DNA from 2 places in the Nocardioides pakistanensis genome. Region 1 is predicted to be linked to the other one. Evidence: riboswitches for the same ligand, from Rfam matches in the RefSeq annotation. Region 1 holds a riboswitch; the other holds the start of a gene.
What was found. Region 1 has a riboswitch for thiamine pyrophosphate ahead of ACYVIH_RS08875 (thiamine ABC transporter substrate-binding protein). Riboswitches for the same ligand answer to the same signal wherever they lie in the genome.

Region 1 (3,199 bases):
GCAGCCGCCGGGTGGGGAACTCCAGCCGGTACAGCGCGTAGGCGACCGGCACCCCGAGCAGCAGGGTGACCACGGTCGCGACCGAGGACGACCAGACGGTGAACCACAGCACCCGGTGCACGCGCGGGCGCGCGAGGGTCTCGGTCAGCCCGCCGAGGTCGAGCGACCCGTCGACCCAGAAGCCGCGAGCGAGCATGCCGGAGAGCGGGAGCAGGAAGAACGCGCCGAGGAACACGACCGGGACCACCGCGAGCGCGATGGTCCCCAGTCGTAGCCCTCGGTTGCCGCTCACCGGGTGGTGATCTCCCCCCAGGTGGTCAGCCACTCGTCCCGGTTCGCGGCGACCTCGTCGGGGTCGACGGTGAGCGGCTCGTCGGGGACCTTCGCCCACTGCGCCCACAGCTCGGGCAGCTCGACGGAGGTGTCGACGGGGAAGACGTACATGCTCTCCGGCAACGCCTCCTGGAAGGTCGGCGAGAGCAGGAAGTCGATCAGCGCCTTCGCGCCCTCGGGGTTCGAGGCGCCCTCGAGCACGCCGGCGTACTCCACCTGGCGGTAGCAGGTGTCGAGCAGCGCGCTCGTGGTCGGCTCATCGCCACCCTCGGGGATCGTGAACGGCGGGGAGGAGGCGTAGGACAGCACGATCGGCCGGTCGCCGTCACCACCGCCGGCGGTGAAGTCGACGGTGTAGGCGTCGCTCCAGCCGGCGGTGACCCGGGTGCCGTTCGCCATCAGCCGCTCCCAGTAGTCGGTCCACCCGTCGCCGTACTCCGCGATCGTGGCGAGCAGGAAGGCGAGGCCCGGTGAGGAGGTGGTCGCGCCGGGCGTCACGAAGAGGTCCTTGTACGCCGGGTCGGCGAGGTCGTCGAGCGTGGCCGGCGGCTCGATCCCCTTCTCGGCGAACCAGGTGTCGTCGACGTTCACGCACACGTCGCCGAAGTCCACCGGGGTGAGCGCGGCGGCGGCCGCCTCGTCGGGCAGCTCGAAGCCCTCGACCGAGGACGGCGGGTCGGCGGGCTCGTAGTCGGCGAAGACGCCCTCCGACACCGCCCGGGAGGCGAACGTGTTGTCGACCCCGAACGCCGCGTCGGCGATCGGCGAGCCCTTGGTGAGCACGAGCTTGTTGGTCAGCGTGCCGGCGTCCCCGGCGGCCTGCACCTCGACCTCGTACCCGGTCTGCTCGGTGAAGGCGGCGAGCACCTCCTCGGGCACCGACCACGACTCGTGGCTGGCCAGGACGACCTTGGTGTCCGCGGGCCCGGCGGTGCCGTCGGCGGGGTCGGGCTCGTCCGACGTACCGCCGAGCGAGCACGCGCTCAGGGTCAGGCTCAGGGCGGCAGCCGCCGCGAGGCCCGCACCGCGGGCCGGGGTGGTGATGCGCATTGTGCACTCCCAGGTGTTTCGGGAGGGGATCGCACGCGTGCGATCGAGACTCGACTTCCTTCGCCGGTGCTAGCCGGATCAGGTTCGAGGGTCTGCGGCCGTTCCGCACTCTCAGCGCCGGTCGGCGCTCCCCTGTCGTTCTGCGGTCAGGCTACACCTGCGGGCGGTAGCCTCCGCAGCACGCCGGCCCCGATGGAGGTGGACCCATGCCGAGCCTGCGCAGCCGCGCCGTCGCCACGCTGATCCCGCTGCTGCGCGGCGCGAGCGAGGTGGTCGACACCGAGGCGTTCCGGGCCCGCAAGCTGGCCGCGCAGGCGGCCGCGAGGACCGACCCGCCGCGCCGGGTGCTGCGCGGCTTCGAGGTCACCGAGGTCGACGGGGTGGGCTTCCCGGTGCACGACCTGCGGGTGGCCGGTACGACGCCCACCCGCACGTTGTTCTACCTGCACGGCGGCGGTTTCGTCTCGCACGCCGACACCGTCCACTGGCGCTACGTCGCCCGGCTGGCCCGGCGGTTCGACCTGCGCGTGGTGTTCCCGGTCTACCCGCTCACCCCCACGCACACCTGGCGCGACGCCACCGAGCCCCTGCTGCGGCTGTTCGAGCAGGTCGCGATCGAGTCGCCGGGCGGCGTGGTGCTCGCCGGGGACTCCGCCGGCGGCGGCCTCGCGCTGGCGCTGGCGCAGCAGATCGCCCGACGGCCCGGCCCGCAGCCGACCCACCTGGTGCTGGTCGCGCCGTGGGTGGACCTGACCGACACCACCCCGGGCACGATCGAGGCCGCCGGGCGGGACCCGTGGCTGAAGCTGTCGCGGCTGCGGATCTGCGGGGCGTGGTGGGCCGGCGGCGACGACGTCACGCGGCCCGAGGTGAGTCCGGTCAACGGCGACCTCGCCGGGCTGCCGCCGGCGTTGATGTGGTGCGGCACCCGGGACCTGCTGCAGCCGCAGTGCCGGCGGCTGGCCGACCGCGCGGTGGCGGAGGGCTGGCCGCTGAGGTACGTCGAGGAGCCCGGGCTGATCCACGTCTACCCGATCCTGCCGATCCCCGAGGCACGGCGGGCCCTGGCCGAGCTGGCCGGCTTCCTCGCCTAGGTTGGTCGGCATGACCCCGCTCCCCGACCACGGCGTCGAACGCGCCCTGGTCGTGACCGCGCACCCCGACGACGTCGACTTCGCCGCCGCCGGCACGGTCGCGACCTGGACCAAGGCCGGCGTCGAGGTCACCTACTGCGTGATCACCGACGGACAGGCCGGCGGGTTCGACCCCGGCCTCGACCGCGCCGAGATGCCGCGGATCCGCCGCGCGGAGCAGACCGCCGCCGCGCGTGAGGTCGGCGTCGAGCGGCTGGTCTTCCTCGGGTACGTCGACGGCGAGCTCGTCGTCAGCCGCGACCTGGTGCGCGACCTGACCCGGGTGGTCCGGCAGGTGCGTCCGCAACGGGTGCTGATCCAGAGCCCCGAACGCGACTGGGACCGGCTCGCCCCGTCGCACCCCGACCACCTCGCCGGTGGGGAGGCCGCGACGCAGGCGTTGTACCCGGCGGCCGGCAACCCGTTCGCGTTCCCCGAGCTGCTCGGCGACGAGGGCCTCGAGCAGTGGTCACCGCGGGAGCTGTGGATCGCCGACCACCCGCGCGGCAGCAACCACGCCGTGGACGTCACCGACCACTTCGACGCGAAGATGGCCGCGCTGCTGTGCCACGACAGCCAGCACCCGGACCGCGAGGGGCTGACCGCGATGATGCGCGAGGAGCTCGCGCGGGTGGCCGGGGTGCACGGCCTTGCTGCCGGTCGGTTGGCCGAGCAGTTCGCCG
Region 2 (3,199 bases), on a different contig from region 1:
CGAGGTGGTGCTCGACTTCGTCGGCGAGCAGGGCGCCGAGCACGACAGCTGGGTGATGACGCGGCGGGCCGGCAGCGACTTCGTGATCGGGTACGGCGGCACCGTCGACGTCCCGACCATCGACGTGATCTCCACCGAGCGCAACGTGGTCGGCAACCTGGTCGGCAGCTACAACGAGCTGGTCGAGCTGATGGCGCTCGCCGCCGACGGTCGGGTCGAGATGCTCACCCACACCTACCCGCTCGAGGCGGTCAACGACGCGATGGACGACCTCGACGCCGGCAGGCTGCGCGGTCGCGGGATCCTCGTGCCGTCGTCGGTCTGACCGCGCAGAGGGGCCAGGCGCTCCGGGACCTCCAACACTTATCCGGTGCCCGCAAGGGCGGATACCTTGCGGGCAGAGGGCTCTCTACACCCGGGGGTGTGTCATGCGTATCTCGCGCCTTCTCTCCCTGCTGATCAGCGTGCTGCTCGTCGTACCCGTGCTGGCGACCGCCGGCGCCACGGCCACCTCGAGCGCCGCCACCGTGCCGACCCTGGTCAAGATCCGGGCCGCGCACCACCCCGGCTTCGACCGGCTCGTGTTCGTCTTCGACGGTGGGATGCCCGCGCCCCGCCAGGTCAGGTACGTCGACCAGCTGCTCGGCGACGGGTCTGGGCTGCCGGTGCGGATCGCCGGACGGGCGATCCTGCGGGTCCGCTTCGACCAGGCCACCGCCCACGACGCCGACGGCCAGACGGTCGCCGCCCGCCGCGCGTTCCCGCTGCCCAACGTCATCACCGCGGTGCGCTCCGGCGACTTCGAGGCGGTGACCACGTACGGCATCGGCCTGGCCAAGAAGACCGACTTCGAGGTCTCCACCCTGCGCAACCCCCACCGGGTCGTGCTCGACATCCGGGCCGCCTTCCCGACCGTGGACCGCAAGGTGTTCTTCTTCGACGAGGACCGCTACCTGGCCAACACCGAGCCGTTCTTCGTGCCGCGGATGCGCCCGGTCCGCAAGGTCGCCCAGGCGACCGCGGTGCTGGACCGGCTCTACGCCGGGCCGCTGCCGCGCGAGCGCGCCGACGGGCTGCGGCTGCTCCGCTCGCGGTCGACCGGGTTCACGAACCTCGACATCGACGACATGGTCGCTCGCGTGCAGCTGACCGGCCGCTGCAGCAGCGGCGGGTCGACGGTCACCGTCGCCGGGGAGATCATGCCGACGCTGAGGCAGTTCCCGCGGGTCGACTGGGTCAAGATCTACGACCCGGCCGGCACCACCGAGACCCCGCTCGGCCCCTCCGACTCGATCCCGGAGTGCCTCGAGCCGTAGGGGCCCGGCGGAGGCGTGACCGCGCCGCCGACCGCTGCTATCGTCGCCACATCCACACGGGAGCCCGAGGCATCGGGCTGAGATGGAGCTGTAGCCGCTCCGACCGTCGAACCTGATCCGGGTAATGCCGGCGAAGGAAGTGAGGCGACGTGCTACCACGCATCCACTGCATCACCGATCTCCCCGCACACGACGAGGTGGCGCTCGACCTGCTGGCCTCGCTGGTCGCGGCGGGGGTCGACGCGGTCCAGGTCCGCGCCAAGGATCTCGCCGACCGCGAGCTGCTGGCGTTCACCCGTGCCGTCCTCCACCGCCTCAGCGGTACGGCGGCCACGGTGATCGTGAACGACCGGATCGACATCGCGCTGGCCGCAGGCGCCCACGGCGTCCACCTGGGGCTCGACGACCTGCCCGTCGCGGACGCCAGACGCCTTGCCCCGCAGGGCTTCTTGATCGGTGCGACCTGCCGCGACGCCGAGCACGCCCGCGCAGCGAAGGCGGCCGGAGCGGACTACGCCGGGGTCGGGCCGGTGTACCCGTCGGCCACCAAGGCCGGCCTGCCCGACCCGATCGGCCTGGACACGCTGCAGGAGACCGCTGCGGTGCTGCCGGCGATCGCGATCTCCGGGATCACAGCGCAGCGGGTGCCCGAGGTGATGGCCGCCGGGGTGCACGGCGTCGCCGTCGCCGCCGCGCTCTGCCGGTCCGCTGATCCGCCGCTCGCCGCGAAGGAGCTGGTCGCCGCCGTCGCCGGGTCATGAAGGTCGCTGTCGCCGGGGCCGGGATCATCGGCCTCGCCTGCGCCGACGAGCTGGTCCGTGCCGGTCACGACGTGCACGTCTTCGACCCCTCGCCGGGCCAGGGAGCCACCCACGCCGCGGCCGGGATGCTGACCCCCGGTGGGGAGGCGTGGTTCGGGGAGGTTTCCCTGCTCCGGCTGGGGATCGAGTCGGCGAGGATGTGGCCGGCGTACGCAGCCTCCCTCTCCGCACGCGCCGGCGTCGACGTCGACCTCAGGACCACGGGCACCGTGCTCGCCGGTGTCGACCGCGACGACCTGGCCGACGTGGAGCGGCCGCTGGGGCTCCTGCGCGCCCACGGTGTGCTGGTCGAGGAGCTGACCGGCCGCGAGCTGCGCCGGCAGGAGCCGGCCCTCGGCCGTGTCGCCGGCGGCGCGCTTCTGCCCGAGGATCACAATGTCGACCCGCGCCGGGTGGCCGAGGCGTTGCTCCGGGTGCTGGGGGACCGGGTGGTGCATCGCGACGTGGATGCCGTCGTGGACGACGCGGTGCGACTCCGGGACGGCTCGCAGTTCCCCTGTGACGCCGTGGTCTGGGCGACCGGGGCGCGGGCGCGCGAGCACGGGCCGTGGGTGCGGCCCGTGCAGGGCGAGACGATCCGGCTGCGCGGTGGTGACGCCCCCGACCGGGTCGTCCGGGCCCGGGTGCACGGCGAGCCGGTCTACGTCGTACCCCGCGCCCACGGCGAGGTCGTGGTCGGCGCCACCGAGGAGCAGCACCACGGGCCACCGGTCGCGACGGTCGGAGCAGTCAGCCGGCTGCTGGCCGCGGCACGGGCGCTGGTCCCCGGCCTCGACACCGCGGAGCTGCTCGAGGTCACCGCCCGGCACCGGCCGGGCAGCCCGGACAACGGCCCGCTGCTCGGGCTCGATCCCGGCGCCGACCTCGGCTCCGGCGGAGGCGGAGGCACGGGCCGACCGCGGCAGGTGCTCGCCGTCGGTCACTACCGCGGCGGCGTGCTGCTTGCGCCGCTGACCGCGCAGGTGGTTCGGGCGCACGTCGAGGACGCGCCCGTGCCCGAGGTCGCACGACCGTTCACCCCGGACCGGTTCACCCCAGCACGACAAGGAGCCAGCTGATGGA

Region 2: linked by a shared signal. The riboswitch ahead of thiE (thiamine phosphate synthase) and the one ahead of ACYVIH_RS08875 (thiamine ABC transporter substrate-binding protein) in region 1 are both predicted to bind thiamine pyrophosphate.

What each region holds. Positions count from the first base shown of each region.
Region 1 is NZ_BAAGUV010000022.1:57,439-60,637, forward strand. It holds gene ACYVIH_RS08870 (ABC transporter permease) at 1-292, opposite strand, end outside; gene ACYVIH_RS08875 (thiamine ABC transporter substrate-binding protein) at 289-1,383, opposite strand; TPP riboswitch at 1,422-1,527, opposite strand; gene ACYVIH_RS08880 (alpha/beta hydrolase fold domain-containing protein) at 1,590-2,477, shown strand; gene ACYVIH_RS08885 (PIG-L deacetylase family protein) at 2,488-3,199, shown strand, end outside.
Region 2 is NZ_BAAGUV010000002.1:50,648-53,846, forward strand. It holds gene ACYVIH_RS00265 (NAD(P)-dependent alcohol dehydrogenase) at 1-325, shown strand, start outside; gene ACYVIH_RS00270 (AMIN-like domain-containing (lipo)protein) at 429-1,316, shown strand; TPP riboswitch at 1,363-1,472, shown strand; gene thiE (thiamine phosphate synthase) at 1,466-2,077, shown strand; gene thiO (glycine oxidase ThiO) at 2,074-3,195, shown strand; gene thiS (sulfur carrier protein ThiS) at 3,195-3,199, shown strand, end outside.